4 regions of the Kitasatospora sp. NPDC094019 genome follow, and region 4 is predicted to be linked to each of the others. Evidence: riboswitches for the same ligand, from Rfam matches in the RefSeq annotation. Region 4 holds a riboswitch; each other region holds the start of a gene.

Region 1 (4,047 bases), 220 kb from region 4:
TGTTCGCCGAGAGCGCGTCCGACCTGCCGGTCCGGGAGGCGCTGGAGCGTTCGGCGGCCGAGTCCCTGAGTCCGTCCGACGCGACCGCCGTCGAGGCCCTGCGCTGGACCCGCGACCTGCTGCGCGATCCCCGACTGGCCACGGTCTGGCAGCGGGTGCACGCCGACTCCGAGGAGCGTCTGCGGGCCGCGATCGCCGACCGCTGCCCGCCCGGCACCGACGTGCTGGAGATCCGGCTCGCCGCCGCTGCCGCCACCGCCGCGATCAGGGTCGCGCTGGAGCAGTGGGCGCGCTCCGGCGCGCCGGCCACCGGCCCCGGTTCGCCGCGCGAACTCGGTGTCCGCTGCGTGCGTGAACTCACCGCCGGCCTCGGCCTGTGGACCCGCGTCAACTGACTGAGCCCCGGTCACCCCTTCCGTCACCGGTGCCGCGGCGCGGGGACGGGCACCGCGCGCCGTCGCCCGCAGCACACTCCGGCCGCCCGCCTCTCCTCCTCCAGGCGGATGGCGTCACCGCTGGTCGGCGGGGGCGGCGGGCCCCGCGCGGCGGCTAGGCTGGGTGGTCGCGCCTCGGCGACGGCACCCCGCCGCGGACGGGGGAACCGGGGCGGCCCTCCCGGGTGTCCTTCCCCCGGGGGCGGGGGAGTACGAGGCGTGGGAGCAAATACGACATGGGTCTGACGAGCCACAAGGTGCTGGCACTGACCGTTCTGATCGCCGTGGCGGCGATGGCCGGGACGGTCTGGCTGTGGCCGAGACTGTCGAAGCGGAACTGGAAGGCCGTGCTCGGCCGGATCGGCGCCCTGCTCGCCACCCAGCTGTCCGTGCTCGCCGCGCTCGGCCTGGTCGCCAACAACTACTTCGCGTTCTACAGCAGCTGGGACGACCTGCTGGGCACCGGGGACAGCGGTCCGGTGGTCATCCACAACAAGGTGGACGCCTCCGGCCGGCTGCGGGTCGAGACCATCGGCCACGCCGAGGTGCAGGGCGGCGGGGCGCTCGGCCGCGACCGCGACAAGTCCGGCGAGATCCGCGAGGTCCGGATCGACGGCGCCACCACCCGCCTCTCCACCGAGGGGTACGTCTACCTGCCGCCGCAGTACTTCCAGCCCGGGAACGAGCAGAAGCAGTTCCCGGTCCTGGTCGTCAGCACCGGCTTCCCGGGCATCGCCAAGAACCTCGTCACCCGGCTCAACTACCCGGGCGCGGCGCTGAAGCTGCTCCAGGAGGGGCGGATGCAGCCCACGGTGCTGGTGCTGGTGACCCCCTCGCCCGCGCTGCCCCGGGACACCGAGTGCGAGGACATCCCGGGCGCCGCGCAGTCCGAGACGTACTTCACCAAGGACGTGCCCTCGGCGATCCAGGCGACCTACCGGGTCTCCGCCGACCCCCGGGCCTGGGCGTTCATGGGCAACTCCACCGGCGGGTACTGCGCCCTCAAGCTGGCGATGCGCCACCCCGAGGTGTTCCCGACCGCCGTCTCGCTCTCCGGCTACTACCAGGCGGCCGACGACCCGAGCACCGGCGACCTGTTCGGCGGCAGCGAACAGCGCCGCAACGAGGCCGACCTGATGTGGCGTCTCAAGAACCTGCCGCAGCCCGCGGTCTCGGTGCTGCTGGCCGGCACCCGGGAGGGCGACGGCAACTACCGGCGCGAGACCGAGGCGTTCGTGGCCGCCACGCGCAGCCCGATGAAGGTCTCCTACAGCATGCTGGAGACCGGCGGCCACAACTTCGAGACCTGGAGCAAGCTGCTCCCCTCCTCACTGGAGTGGATCTCCCAGCGGCTGACGGTCCCGGCCGCGAGCCCCTCGGCCTGATCGCACGGAAGCCCGGCCGGGCCCCATGGGCGACCGGCCGGGCTTCGCGGACCCGGGCGGGCTTCCGTGCGATCAGGCCACCTGCTCCAGGGTGCCGGTGTGCAGCTCGCCGACCCGGCCGCCCTCGCCCTCGTACGTCCAGAACGCGCGGACCGTCATCCGGGTCAGGTCCATGACGTGGCTCACGGTGATGCCGCTGACCTCGGTCCAGCTGACGAAGTAGAGCTGCGGGCCGACCTCGGCGACGTGCAGGGAGACGTCCTCCCACTGGCCCGCCGACTCGCCGAGGCCCTCCCAGCGCAGCCGCTTGCCGTCGGCCGAGTACGCGTTGCGGAAGGCCGCGCCGTTGTCGACCCGGAACAGGAAGGTACGGCCGGCGAAGGCGGGCAGGGACGCGGTCATGGTGGGGCGGGTCTCCTCGTCTCTGGACGTGCTGTCGTGGTGCTCGCTGCGACCCGGACGGGTCCGGGCGCGGATGGATCTCCAACCTATCCGACGCCCCCGCCTCCGTGGCGCGATTTCCCCGCCGGACCCGCCACCCCGGCCACCCGGACCCGCCGCCCGGGGGCGCGGGGCGGCGGTGTGAGCTGCGTGACAACCGCCCCGGGAAGGTTGTCCGTGCGCGGACGGCCTGCCTAGCCTGCAGGTGCTTCCGCCACAGCGGAGCCCCGCCGCCGGGACGCCGAGTCCCGTCCACCCGCCGGCCGGCAGTCGAGCACCACAGCGGACGGGAGCGGGGGACCCAGGTCAGTGCCCGGCCGTGCGCGCATCCGTGCGCGTGTGTGCCGCGGCTAGGGGTGAAGCCGCTCTCCGGACGGCCGGGCAACCTCAGCCCGAACCCGACAGCTCACCTCGCAGGCGTCGCAGAGGACCACTGCCATGCCCACTGCCTCCCCGCAGCCCCCTCGGCCTGCCCGGAACCCGGGCCTCCGCGCCCGGCGTCCGGCCGCCCGCCACGCCCGTCCCTCCCACCGGGGTCGCACCGCCGCCCTCGCCGCCGCCGGGGCGCTCGCCGTCACCGGTGCCGGACTGCTCGGCCTCCCCGCCGTGACCGGTGCCCAGGCCGCCGCCCTGCCGACCGTCACCCAGGACAAGCTCGGCCCGGCCACCATGGTCGCCGGCAAGGCCGCGGCGGCCTCGCTCACGCTGCACTCCTCGTCCTGCTTCACCGCGAGGACGGTCGGCGTCGGCGTCCGGGACGCGGCCGGGCGCAACCTCGACTTCCCCGGCAGCAGGAGCAACGTCCAGGTCTGCCCCGGCGGCCTGTCGATCACCACCGGTACCCGAACGCTGGCGGCCGGCACCTACACCCAGTTCGGCTTCTGGCAGGACAGTGGCGGCGGCTGGCACAACCTGCCCTCCCGCCAGCTCGTCGTCTCCGCCACCACACCGACCCCCACTCCCACGCCGACCCCCACGCCGACCCCGACCACCCCCAGCACGGGTGCCCCGGTCGCGGGCAAGAAGCTCACCTGGTCGGACGACTTCGACAGCCTCGCCCTCGGCTCCCGCTGGACCGCCGACCGGAGCAGCTCCTACCACTACGGCGACCACAACCCGAACGACAACAAGCTCGACTGGCTGAACAAGAACAACGTCGCCGTCTCCGGCGGCGTCGCCACCTTCACCGCCAGGCCGAGCGCGCACACGCTGGAGAACGGCAAGCAGGCATGGGACACCGGGCTGCTCACCACCGAGTACTCCGGTGAGGGCTTCAAGGTGAAGACCGGCGACTACATCGAGACCCGGGTCAAGCTCCCGGCCGGCACCGGCGCCTGGCCGGCGCTGTGGACGTGGAACAGCACCAGCGGTACCCACGGGGAGATCGACTCCTTCGAGTACCACAGCGACAACCCGAACCTGCTGGAGCTGACCAACCACATCAACCCGGGCCACCTGTACGTCACCGACGCCAAGGCGATCGCGAAGGACGGCTGGGTCACCGTCGGCACCCACTACGGTGCCACCTCGGTCGACTGGTACATCAACGGCACCAAGGTGTTCTCGGACGGCAAGGGCGTCGGCGCCGGCTGGACGGCGTACCCGATCCTCAACCTGTCCCTGAGCGCGGGGAACTACCACCCCGCGCCCTCGGGCACCACGCCGATCACCTTCGCGGCGGACTACGTCCGGGTGTACCGCTAGAAGCAGCCACCGGTCCGGGGCCGACGGTCAGACGATCGGCCTCGGACCGGTGGTCTCGACGACCTCGATCGCGAACGGCTGCC
Region 2 (4,047 bases), on a different contig from region 4:
ACGGCTGGTCAGTGCCGGGATTGCGGTCTTGTGCGGGTTTCGTGAAGTCCGGGTGCGGGCGGCAGGTTCACGCAATCGTGGGAGTGGCGCGAAACGTGGATCTTCACTAGGGTCTGGCGTCAAACCTATTTTCCGGATTCTCACCCCATCGGGTGAGTCCATTGGAAGAAGGAGCCGGTCCTCTTGGCCTCCCACCGCCGTCCCAAGCAGCCGAGCCGCGCGCGGGTCTCCGTGCTCACGGCCGCCGCTGCGACCGCGGTCGCACTCTCCGCCCAGGTCGCCGCTCACGCAGCGCCTAGCCCGTCGCCCAAGAAGGACGACGTCAAGGCGCAGATCGACCAGCTGAACGAGGAGGCCGAACAGGCCACCGAACGGTACAACGGCGCCAAGGAGCGGGCCGACCAGCTGCGCAAGCAGTCGGACCAGCTCCAGGACCAGGTCGCGCGCGGGCAGGAGCAGATGACCCAGCTCCAGTCGGGGCTGGCCGCGGTGGCGGGCGAGCAGTACCGCACCGGCGGCATCGACCCGTCCGTCCAGCTGATGCTGTCCTCCGACCCGTCCGGGTACCTGGACAAGGCTTCCAGCGTGCAGCAGGCCAGCTCCAGCCAGGCCGAGGCGCTCAAGGGGCTGCAGGACCAGCAGCGCCGGCTCGACCAGCAGAAGGCCGAGGCCGCGGCCGTGCTGGCCTCGCTGGACAGCACCACCAAGGACCTGAACCAGTCCAAGACCGAGGTCGGCAAGAAGCTCCGGGAGGCGCAGGAGCTGCTGAACTCGCTCAGCGCCGCCGACCGCGCGGCCGTCAAGGCGGCGCAGCAGCAGTCCGACCGCGCCTCGCGCGGCAGCGAGCGCACCGACCCGGCCAGCCTGCCCCAGGTCAGCGGTATGGCGGGGTCGGCGGTCGCCAACGCGATGAGCAAGCAGGGTTCCCCCTACGGCTGGGGCGACGTCGGCCCGAACACCTTCGACTGCTCCGGCCTGATGGTCTGGTCCTACGCCAAGGCGGGTGTCTCGCTGCCGCGTACCTCGCAGGCCCAGGCCAACTACGGTAGCCGGGTGCCGTCCCTCGCCGAGGCGCAGCCGGGCGATCTGATCATCTATCGCGCCGACCGCAGCCACGTCGGCATGTACATCGGCAACGGCATGGTCGTGCACGCGCCGCACACCGGTGACGTGGTGAAGGTGATGAAGGCCGACGCCATGCCGATCAACGCGATCCGCCGGGTCTGACGCTCCGCCACGACACTCCCGAGGGCTGTTTCCGGCCGTTGTGACCAGTGCCACCTCCGACCGGGGGTGGCACTGGGGTTTGAAGTGGGCGCTCGGCCGTTCGGGGGAAAATGATCAGCCCGATGTGGGGATGTGATCACGGTCGGTCATATTCACAAAGGAACTTGGGTATTCTTCTGACTTTTTTCTGACAAGGATTTGAACGGATCACGGATCTGTTACTAGGGTCGTGCTTCGAACCCCGCACAGTCGATCACTCAGCCTGGGTGGCGGTGGGGTTCACCGCCGAGTTCGCGAAGCAGCCGGGCGGGGCCTCAGGCGCCCGTCCGAACCAGACCCAGCAGTCGGGGGTCCGCTGGGGAGCGGAGCCGGGGAACCACGTTCCTCCGGGGTGAATCGGCGCCAGGTCGGCCGCTCGCGCGGACGGTGAGGCGTCGTAGGGCACGCTTCCGCCCGAACCCGTCAGCTCACCCGGTAGGCGGATGAGGAAGAAGGAGTCCGCCTTCGTGGCGTCCCATCGTCGTCCCAAGCCCGCCGGCCGCACCCGGGTCTCGATCATGACCGGTCTCGCCGCCGCTGCCGTCGCCCTCTCCGCGCAGTCCGGCGCCCACGCCGACCCCGCGCCGACCAAGGACCAGGTCAAGGAGCAGGTCGACCAGCTCAACGAGCAGGCCGAGGTCGCGACCGAGAAGTACAACGGCGCCCAGGCCAAGCAGCAGGAGCTGCAGAAGCAGGTCGCCGACCTGCAGGACAAGGTCGCCCGCCAGCAGGCCGTGGTGACGGAGGCCCAGGGCGGCCTCTCCGAGATCGCCGGCGAGCAGTACCGCACCGGCGGCATATCGCAGACCGTCCAGCTGATGCTGTCCGCCAGCCCGGACAACTTCCTCAGCCAGGCCGACGCCCTGAACCAGGCCGGTTCCACCCAGTCCGGCGCGCTGAAGGAGCTCCAGGAGCAGCAGCGCAGGCTCGACCAGGACCGCACCGAGACCCAGGCCAAGCTCGGCGAGCTGGAGTCCACCACCCAGCAGCTGAAGACCTCCAAGGACGAGGTCCAGGGCAAGCTGGCGAAGGCGCAGCAGCTGCTCAACACGCTCACCGAGCAGGAGCGCCAGGCCCTGCGCGCGGCCGAGGAGAAGGCCGCCGCCGAGGCCAAGGCCAAGGCGGACGCCGCGAAGGCCGAGGCCGCCAAGGTCGCCAAGGCGAAGGCCGACGCCGAGCGCGCCACCCGCGACACCACCCGCAGCGACCTGAGCGCGCCCGCCTCGGCGCCCGCGTCGGCGCCCGCCGCCGCGGCCAAGCCCGCCGCGCCCGCCGCCAACGGCTCGCGCGCCGCCGCCGCGATCGCCGCCGCCGAGAGCAAGCTCGGCTCCCCGTACGTCTACGGCGCCACCGGCCCGAACTCCTTCGACTGCTCCGGCCTCACCGGCTGGGCGTACGCCCAGGCGGGTGTGTCGCTGCCGCGGACCTCGCAGGAGCAGGCCAACGCCGGTACCCGGATCGGCTCGGACATCTCCCAGGCCCAGCCCGGCGACCTGGTGATCTTCTACGGCGACCGCCACCACGTCGGCATCTACGTCGGCGGCGGCCAGGTCATCCACGCCCCGAAGCCGGGCGCGTCGGTGCGCTACGAGTCGGCGTCCAACATGCCGGTCAACACCATCGTGCGCCTCTGACCCCAGGGTCCACAGGCTCCCGGCAGGCCCGGTCTCCCCCGAGGGGAGGCCGGGCCTGCGGTTTTCCCCCGGGGCGCCGCCCGGTCGTCGGCCGGTCCTCGGGAGCTGCGGGGAGCGAACCGTTCTGATGTCCGATCAGTGCCTGAATATTCGGATTCGGAGGGGTTTGGAAACGGTTGCCCTGACTCGCTAACGTCTGCCACCGGACGCCCGCTTCGACAGCCGACCGGTCCGGTGCGGCGGCGGGTCCCGGCCCAGGATCGGAGCCGACGTCGTATGACCGCGCACCGCCGTTCCCCGCTGTCAGGCGCACACACGCTCGCCCGGGCGCTGGTGCTCACCGCCGCGGCCACCACCGCGCTGGGCGTGGCGACCGGCGGTACCGCGCAGGCGGCTCCCGGCGCGCCCGACGCCCCGGCGAACCGCAAGGACGTCAAGGCCCAGGTGGAGCAGCTCTACGACGAGGCCGAGCAGGCTTCGGAGCGCTTCAACGCCGCCCAGGAGGCGCAGCAGCGGCTCCAGCACGAGACCGGCACGCTCCAGCAGCAGATCGCCCTCTCCCAGGACGAGCTCAACCAGCTGCGCGGCGACCTCGCCACCGTGGCCGGGGCGGAGTACCGGGGCGGCGGGATGGCGCAGACGGTCCAGCTGATGCTGTCCACCGACCCGGAGGGCTACCTCTCCCGGGCCCGCACCCTGGACCAGGCGGCCGAGCGGCAGAACGAGACCCTGCACGAGGTGCTGGGCCGTCAGCGGGTGCTCGACCAGCGCCGGGCCGAGGCGTCGGCCAAGCTCGCCGAACTGGAACAGACCCGCCGGACCCTGGCCGACGGCAAGCAGCAGATCCAGCAGCGGCTGGCCAGGGCGCAGCGGCTGCTCAACAGCCTGGGCGTGACCGAACGCGCCCGGCTCGCCGCCCAGGACGCCCGCGAGGCCGAGCAGCGCGCCACCCGGGGCACCGACCGGCTCGACCTCGGCACCACGCCACCCGCCTCGGAGCGCGGCGGCGCCGCGCTGGCCGCCGCGGTCCGGATGATCGGCTCGCCCTACGTCTACGGATCCACCGGGCCCAAGGCGTTCGACTGCTCCGGTCTGATGTACTACAGCTGGCGGCAGGCGGGAGTGACCCTGCCGCGCACCTCGCAGG
Region 3 (4,047 bases), on a different contig from region 4:
CCGGCTGCTCGAACCGGCGCTGCTCGCCGACCGGCCCGACGTCCGCCCGCTCGCGCTCGACCGGTACGGCCTGGTGCTCCGACTGGACCACCCGCACGGCCACCGCGACGTCCGGCTGGTCTTCCTCGAACCCGCCCGCGACGCGGACGAGTTCGGCCACCGGGTGCACCAACTGCTGTCCGCCGCCGAGCAGGAGCCGGCCGTCCACCGGTCCTGAACCCGCCGCCCCGGGCCGGCCCGGACCGGCCCGGACCGGCCGCACCGCACAGACCCGCACCGCACCGCACCGGCCCGCATCGGCCCGCATCGGCCCGCATCGGCCCGCATCGGCCCGCACCGCGCCAACTGTCCTGACCCTCGATCAACTCCCCGCCCCACGCCGACGGAGAGTTGCCGAACACTCGAACCGCTCACACCCGGAACCCCGCCCCCGGACACGACGACGACCGGCCCGGCCCGCGAGAGAAGTCTCGCGGGCCGGGCCGGTCGGCAGGACGGGCGTGTCCCGCGCCCGTCGATCCGCTGAGGTGCGGCGACCACCGGTCGAGCGGTCACCCGACATGACCATCCCGGGAGGTCGTTTCGCCCCGCACCCAGCGGTGGCAGATGCTCCGACCGAAGGTCAGAGCGCGACGCCGTGCGCCCGCAGGTAGGCGATCGGGTCGATGTCCGAGCCGTACTCCGAGCCGGTGCGGATCTCGAAGTGCAGGTGCGGGCCGGTCACGTTGCCGGTCGCACCGGAGAGGCCGATCTGCTGGCCGGCGGTGACGGTCTGACCGACGGACACGCCGATCGAGGACAGGTGCGCGTACTCGGCGTACTTGCCGTCGGCGAGCTTGATCTCGACCTCGTTGCCGTACGCGCCGCCGTTGCCGGCCTTCACCACGGTGCCGGCCGCGACAGCGCGCAGCGGGGTGCCGGTGGAGGCGACGAAGTCGGCGCCGGTGTGGTGGCCGGAGGCCCACATCGAGCCGGCCACGCCGTAGGCGGTGCCGAGCTTCGGGTTGGCCAGCGGGGCGAAGAAGCCCGAGGTGGCGGCGGCCGGGGCCGGGGTGGCCGGCTTCGCGACCGGGGCGACGACGGCCTGAACGGCGGGCTTGGCAGCCGGGGCCGCCGGCTTCACGGCCGGAGCGGGCTTGGCGGGCTTGGCGGCCGGAGCGGCCGGCTTCACCGAGTCCTGCGAGGTCTGCGCCTTGGTGGCGGGCGCGGCCGGAGCGGCCGGCTTCGCGGCCTCGGCGCCGAGCGCGAGCTGCTGGCCCGGGTAGATGAGGTTGGGGTCGGCGCCGATGACCGAGCGGTTGTGCTCGAACAGCGCCTTCCAGCCACCCTCGACGTTCTTCGCGTCGGCGATCTTCGACAGGGTGTCCCCGCCGACGACCTTGTAGTCGACCGGAGCGGCCTCGGCGGCGGGAGCGGCCGGGGCCGCCTCGGCGACCGGAGCGGCGGCGGCCGGCGTGGCATCGGCGCTGGTGGCGCCGGTCCAGGTGCTGCTCCGCTGCGCGTGGCCGGCGGCCGGGGCCTCGTGCGCCTGGGCGGTGACGGTGGTCACCAGCGGGAGGGCGAAAGCGGCGCCGGTGACGGCGGTGGCGATACCGATGCGGACGGCGCGGGGCATGGCGATACGACGTGCCTGTGCGGGCATGGAAGCTGTCCTCTCCGACGCCTGCGAGGTGAGCTGTCGGGTTCGGGCTGGAGTTGCCCGGCCGCAGAGAAATGCGGCTTCACCCCAAGCCGGACCGTCAATTCGGGTCCGGCGACTTACCTGTGGGTCCCCCGCTCCTGCCGTACAGAGTTCGTTGCGTACCACCGGGCAGCGGCAGGACTAGGCGTTCCACCCGGTGGCCACCCGGGCTGACGCCGGGCGGTCGCTGAACTAAAACCCATCCGTTCGGGTGAAGCAATGTCGATCTCCGTTTTCCGGGACCAAAGTCCGGAACACCGTGACGCTCCGCATGAAAGGCATGCACAGTACGCACACAATCCATTCACTGCGCGCACGTGATCCGCCACCCTCCGCCGAAGTCGTGACCGGTCCGCACACGATCACTCACGGAACGGACATCCCCGACACACCCCCGGTGACCCTTGTCACGTCACCCCCGGGAGCCTCACCATGGGCCGTGACCACCACCGATGCAGCCCCCCTGCGCCTGGGCACCGCGCAGGGCCGCTGGGTACTTCTGGCGACGGTGCTCGGCTCCAGCATGGCGATGCTCGACGGGACCGTCGTGAACGTCGCACTGCCCCGGATCGGCACCGATCTGGGCGCCCGACTCGACGCCCTGCAATGGACGCTCAACGCCTATCTGCTCACCCTGGCGGGCCTGATCCTGCTCGGCGGCGCGCTCGGCGACCGGTACGGGCGGCGCCGGGTCTTCCTCCTGGGCGTGGTCTGGTTCGCCGCCGCGTCCGCGGCCTGCGCCGCCGCGCCGACCATCGAGGTACTGATCGCGGCCCGCGCCGTTCAGGGCATCGGCGGGGCGCTGCTGACCCCGGGCTCGCTGGCGATGCTCCAGGCGGTGTTCCATCCGGACGACCGCTCGGCGGCGGTCGGCCTCTGGTCCGGCTTCGGCGGTGTGTCGGCGGCGGTCGGCCCGTTCCTCGGCGGCTGGCTGGTGGACGGCCCGGGCTGGCGCTGGATCTTCCTGCTGAACCTGCCGCTGGCCGCGATGGTGGTCCTGGTGACCGCCCGACACGTCCCGGAGAGCCGGGACGAGACCTCCACCGGTCGCTTCGACGTGCTCGGCGCGGTGCTGGCCGCCCTGGCGCTCGGCTCGATCACCTACGCGCTGACCGCCGCCGGGAGCGGCCTCTCCCCCGCGGTCTGGGTCACCGGCACGGCCGGGCTCCTGCTCGGCGCCGCCTTCGTCGTGGTCGAGCGCCGCACCCCGGAGCCGATGCTGCCGCTGGGCCTGTTCTCCTCCCGGCTGTTCACCGCCGTCAACCTGGTCACCCTCGCCGTGTACGCGGCGTTCAGCGGGGTCTTCTTCCTCCTGGTCGTCCAGCTGCAGATCGTCTCCGGCTTCTCCCCGCTGGTCTCCGGACTCGCCCTGGTGCCGATCACCGTGATCATGCTGGCGCTCTCCGCCCGGGCGGGCCGGCTCGGCAAGCGGATCGGCCCGCGGCTGCCGCTCACCGTGGGCCCGCTGCTGTGCGCGGTCGGCGTGCTGCTGATGCTGCGGATCGGGCCCGACGCCTCCTACTGGACGGACGTACTGCCCGCCGTCGCGGTGATGGGGAGCGGGATGGTGCTGCTGGTCGCACCGCTGACGGCGACCGTGCTGGCGGCGGTCGAGGTGCGGCACGCGGGCATCGCGAGCGGGGTCAACAACGCCGCGGCCCGGGCAGCGGGTCTGCTGGCGGTCGCCGCGCTGCCCTCGCTGGCCGGTCTGAGCGGTGACGCCTACCAGGTGCCGGAGTCCGTCGACTCCGCCTTCCACACCGCGATGCTGATCTGCGCCGGGCTGCTCGTGGCGGGCGGGCTCACGGCCCTGGCCACCGTCCACGGCAACGTCCTGGCCCCGGAGGACCACCGTCCGGTGGCCGAACCGGACTGCCGCTACGCCTGCGGGACCAACGCCCCGCCCCTCGACCCGGGCCACCCGGCGCCGGACCGGGGCAACCCGGCGCCGGACCAGGGCTGAGCGACCGGGCCGGCACCCGACCGCACCCGACCTCACTCCGGACACGCCGAGGGCCCCGCCGCCTCGACGGCGACGGGGCCCGGAAACCGGGGTCGGACAACCGTCAGAGGATGTCGCCCGGCGCGTACTTGGCGGCCTCCGGGTACGCGGCCGCGACGGCCTCGACCTGGCGGACGACCTCGGCGACCTGGGCACCGGCCGCACCGGTGAAGGACAGCCGGTCGGCCAGCAGCGCGTCCAGCCCGGCCCGGTCCAGCGGGATCCGGTCGTCGTTCGCCAGCCGGTCCAGCAGCTCGTTCTCCCGGGCCCCGGCCCGCATGGCGAGCGCGGAGGCGACGGCGTGCTCCTTGATGACCTCGTGCCCGGTCTCCCGGCCGACGCCCGCGCGCACCGCGCCCATCAG
Region 4 (4,047 bases):
AGGGCTGCTGGGGAGTGCGGGTGTCCAGCGGACCGTCCCACCAGTAGGCGTCCTCCCAGGTCTCGTGACTGACGCAGCTGCGGAAGGTGATGCCGTGGCTGGCGTGCGGCACGAACGCGTGGCTGCCCGCGTCGCGGACGACCACGCCCTCGACCACGGTGCCCCGGGAGGCGTCGCCGAGCCGGTGGAAGTGCAGGCCGTACCGGCCGAGCACGGGCGCGGTGACGGGCGCCGTGCCCTCCGGGCCCCGCCAGGTCTCCTTGGTGTCGGCGCGCGGCCCGACCCAGCGCAGCGCGGCGTGCCGGACGTCGGCCCGGCGGGTGCTGGTGAGGTGGACGTGGGCGCGGCCCTTGGCGCTGCCCTCGACCCGGACGCTGCGGGTGAGGTTGAGCAGTTCGGCGCCGACGGTGACGCCCCCTCCGGCCGCGACCCTGGGATGCGGGTACCTGAGCGGGGTCTCCAGGGTGACGGTGGTTCCGCTGACGGACCGCACGGTGACGAGGTCGTAGGCGGCGGCGAAGCCGTCCTGATCGGGCGGGCCGGTCGGGGTGACGGCCAGTTCGTCGCCGGGGAGCCAGCCGGCGGGCGGGGCCGCGAGGTCGACGACGGTGTCGCCGGCCCTGAGCTCGCGCTCGGCGCGGACCCAGGCGGTCTTGGCCGCGCCGTCCAGCCGCAGGTAGCCGGCGCCGGTGACCCAGAGGCCGACGTCGGTGTCGACCACGGTCATGCCGTCACCCCGGAAGCGCTTCTCGTCGACGGCGGGGAAGCGGAGGGTGTGGACCCGGTCGCCGTCGGGGGCGAGGGCGAGGGAACCGCGGATCTCGACGTTGCCGGCGGCGGCGAGGGTGAGGGTGCGGTCGGTGGCGAAGGTGAGGCTGCCGCCCGGCTCGACCAGCAGCGAGCCGACCTCGGCGTCGGTGTCGAGCAGGACCTTGTCGGTGATCCGGACGGCGGCGCGCGGTCCGGGCGGACTGCCGCCCCAGCCGGTCCGGTCGGACCAGCGGCGGCCGCCCTGGTCGACGGTGGGCGCGGGGGCGGGCTGCTCGGGGGGTCCGGTGCCGGAGGCGGCGGAGTCCGGCGGGGCGGCGCCGTGGCCGCCGTCCCGGCCCATCGGGGCGGCCGCCCCGGACGGGGTGGGGCCGACGACGGCGGCCGGGGTGACCAGCCGGGTCTCACCGGTCAGCGAGCGGCGCAGGACCTCCTCCCCGCTGACCGCCGCGAAGGCGGTACCGACGGCCAGCCAGCGCAGTAGTACGCGACGGCTTACGGGAGTTCGGGGTGGTTCGGGCGTGATGTCCGCTCTGCGGTGCTTTGCCCTGCGGTGTGCTCCGCGTGGCCTGACGTCCGGACGGGCGGCGTCCGGCTCCTCGTCGATGCCCATCGGTGCGTAGCCCTCCCCCCGGGCGGCTGCGTCGGCGTCGGTGGGGTGCCGACGCTCTGAAGCATAGGCAGTTGCGTTGGCCATGACGGGCGTTGCCGGAAATCGGTCATTTCTGATCATGAAGGACAGCCGTTCAGCACGTCTTTCGTAAACTGTGACGGTCATCACACATGTTTGCGGTTTGAAGCCGGCTCTGCTTAACGTGCTCCCCGTTCGTGGCCACACGGACCCAGCCCGTCCGCGACGCCGAGTCCTGCCGTCGGGCGTGCTGGCAGTGCAATGCATCACGGCAGGAGCGGGGGAACCACAGGTAGTTCGCCCAGGACCGGTCCTCGGACCGGGCCCGGGCTAGGGGTGAAGCCGCGTCCACAGCGCGGCCGGGCTACTCCGGCCCGAATCCGACAGCTCACCTCGCAGGCGTGGGAGAGGACCCAGTCTTCATGCTGCCCACCAACGGCACCCGTCTGTCCGGCCGTACCCGCCGCGCGATCGCCGCCCTCGGCGTCGCGGGCATCGGCCTCACCGTCCCCTGCCTCACCGCCGGGACCGCCTCGGCCGCCTCCGTCGCCACCTGGGACAAGGTCGCCCAGTGCGAGAGCACCGGCAACTGGAGCATCAACACCGGCAACGGCTTCTACGGCGGACTCCAGTTCACCAACTCCACCTGGGCCGAGTTCGGCGGCACCTCCTTCGCCGCCCGCGCCGACCTCGCCAGCAAGGACCAGCAGATCGCGATCGCCGAGAAGGTGCTCGCCGTCCAGGGCCCCGGCGCCTGGCCGGTCTGCTCGGTCCAGGCCGGTCTGACCAAGGGCGGCGCCGCCCCCGCCGTGGACACCTCGGCCACCGCCGCGCCGACCGCCAAGACCCCCGCCCCGGCCGCCAAGCCGGCCGAGAAGCCCGCCGACCGCCAGCAGGCCGCCAAGCCCGCGAACCCGGCCCCGGCCGCCTCCGACGCCGCCCAGCGGCCCACCGGCGGCCAGGACTGGCAGAAGTGGCACCGCCAGGCGGGCCAGGACGCCTCCGCCGACTACACCGTGGTCGCCGGCGACTGGCTCTCCACCATCGCCGACAAGAACCACGTCCAGGGCGGCTGGGAGCGGCTGTACGAGCTCAACCGCGCCACCCTGGCCGAGGGCCCGCACAGCATCTACCCGGGCCAGCACCTGACCCTCGGCGACCGCGCCGAGGCGAAGGCCCCGGCCGCGGACAAGGCCGGCCAGGGCTTCGACTGGTTCAACCGCGGCAAGGGCCAGCAGAACGGCTCCGGCACCGCCGCCGAGCCCGCCGCCCAGCCCGCGGCGAAGGCCGAGACCCCGGCCCCCGCCCCGGCCGCCACCGGCAGCATGGCCGCCGCCGTCTCCTTCGCCCAGTCGAAGGTCGGTCAGGCGTACGTCTACGGCGGCACCGGCAACGGCGGCTGGGACTGCTCCGGCCTGACCCAGGCCGCGCTGCGCGCCGCGGGCGTCTCCGTCCCGCGCGTCGCCGCCGACCAGGCCGCCGCGTCCACCCACGTGTCGCTGGACTCGCTCAAGGCGGGCGACCTGCTGTTCTGGTCCAACAACGGCCAGGACTCCGGCGTCTACCACGTCGCGCTCTACGTCGGTGACGGCAAGTACGTCGAGGCCGCCAACCCGAGCTCGGGCGTGCGGGTCCAGACCGTCGCCAACTGGGCGCCGGACTTCGCCGGCCGGGTCTGATCCGATCGCACCGAGGCCCCCGGGGAGAGCCGTCGCTCCTCTCCCCGGGGGCCGAGGCATGCCCGCACGGCCGCTCTCCGGAGCCGGCCCACTCACGGGTCCGGACCCGGATCCGGACCGCCATGGTCAGAACGCGCCTCCGGCGGGCATGCTGCTGCCCTGCACCCGAGGAGGAGTCACCATGGCCCAGGTCACCGTCTCGCTCGACGCCAATCTCGCGATCGACGTGATGATGCTGTCCGGCACCAAGAACCCGCAGGACGCCGTCGAACTGATCCTCCGCGACTTCCTGGAGCGGGGCCGACGCACCGGGGCCCGTACCGGTGACGCCGCCGACGGTCACCGGACCGCCCAGGACCGGCCCACCGTCCAGGAAGGCTGAGCGGCAGGCACCGACCCGGCATCCGGGGGCGGGCCAGGACCGGCCCGCCGTCCGGGAGGGCCGGGCGCGAACACCGAGGGGCCCGGGAGCGGATCGTCGCTCCCGGGCCCCTCGTCCTGTCCTCAGCGCGCGCGTGCCCCGGTGGAACCGCGCATCACCAGCTCCGGCTGGAACGTGAACTCCCCGCGCTGGACGGCGTTCCCGCCGACCTCCTCCAGCAGGGCGTCCACGGCCGCGGTGGCCATCGCCTCCACCGGCTGGCGCACGGTGGTCAGCGGCGGCTCGGTGAAAGCTATCAGCGGCGAGTCGTCGAAACCGACCACCGAGACGTCCTGCGGCACCGCCAGGCCCCGCTGACGGACCGCCCGGATCGCGCCGAGCGCCATCATGTCGCTGCCGCAGACGATCGCCGTGCAGCCCTTGTCCAGCAGCGCCCCGGCCGCCGCGTGCCCGCCCTCCACGCTGAACAGCGTGTGCCGGACCGACTCCTCGGCCTCCTCCCGGGTGTACCCGAGCACCTCCCGCAGGGCCGCCGTGAAGCCCTCGATCTTGCGCAGCACCGGCACGTACCGCCGCTGCCCGACCGC

The links. Region 4 has a riboswitch for cyclic di-AMP ahead of ACIQ9P_RS17310 (transglycosylase family protein). Riboswitches for the same ligand answer to the same signal wherever they lie in the genome.
Region 1: it holds a riboswitch for cyclic di-AMP, as region 4 does, so the genes downstream of both, ACIQ9P_RS18250 (family 16 glycosylhydrolase) here and ACIQ9P_RS17310 (transglycosylase family protein) in region 4, are expected to answer to the same signal.
Region 2: it holds a riboswitch for cyclic di-AMP, as region 4 does, so the genes downstream of both, ACIQ9P_RS02230 (NlpC/P60 family protein) here and ACIQ9P_RS17310 (transglycosylase family protein) in region 4, are expected to answer to the same signal.
Region 3: it holds a riboswitch for cyclic di-AMP, as region 4 does, so the genes downstream of both, ACIQ9P_RS29470 (peptidoglycan DD-metalloendopeptidase family protein) here and ACIQ9P_RS17310 (transglycosylase family protein) in region 4, are expected to answer to the same signal.

Annotation. Positions count from the first base shown of each region.
Region 1 is NZ_JBIWIF010000007.1:238,391-242,437, reverse strand. It holds gene ACIQ9P_RS18265 (TetR/AcrR family transcriptional regulator) at 1-395, shown strand, start outside; gene ACIQ9P_RS18260 (alpha/beta hydrolase) at 671-1,819, shown strand; gene ACIQ9P_RS18255 (MoaF-related domain-containing protein) at 1,892-2,221, opposite strand; cyclic di-AMP (ydaO/yuaA leader) riboswitch at 2,526-2,695, shown strand; gene ACIQ9P_RS18250 (family 16 glycosylhydrolase) at 2,699-3,964, shown strand; gene ACIQ9P_RS18245 (hypothetical protein) at 3,992-4,047, opposite strand, start outside.
Region 2 is NZ_JBIWIF010000001.1:480,749-484,795, reverse strand. It holds gene ACIQ9P_RS02235 (NlpC/P60 family protein) at 184-1,227, shown strand; cyclic di-AMP (ydaO/yuaA leader) riboswitch at 1,571-1,723, shown strand; gene ACIQ9P_RS02230 (NlpC/P60 family protein) at 1,734-2,900, shown strand; gene ACIQ9P_RS02225 (NlpC/P60 family protein) at 3,177-4,047, shown strand, end outside.
Region 3 is NZ_JBIWIF010000016.1:36,802-40,848, reverse strand. It holds gene ACIQ9P_RS29475 (DUF2470 domain-containing protein) at 1-217, shown strand, start outside; gene ACIQ9P_RS29470 (peptidoglycan DD-metalloendopeptidase family protein) at 623-1,642, opposite strand; cyclic di-AMP (ydaO/yuaA leader) riboswitch at 1,646-1,809, opposite strand; gene ACIQ9P_RS29465 (MFS transporter) at 2,121-3,644, shown strand; gene purB (adenylosuccinate lyase) at 3,748-4,047, opposite strand, start outside.
Region 4 is NZ_JBIWIF010000007.1:16,626-20,672, forward strand. It holds gene ACIQ9P_RS17305 (hypothetical protein) at 1-1,381, opposite strand, end outside; cyclic di-AMP (ydaO/yuaA leader) riboswitch at 1,649-1,814, shown strand; gene ACIQ9P_RS17310 (transglycosylase family protein) at 1,801-3,078, shown strand; gene ACIQ9P_RS17315 (hypothetical protein) at 3,260-3,460, shown strand; gene ACIQ9P_RS17320 (LacI family DNA-binding transcriptional regulator) at 3,583-4,047, opposite strand, start outside.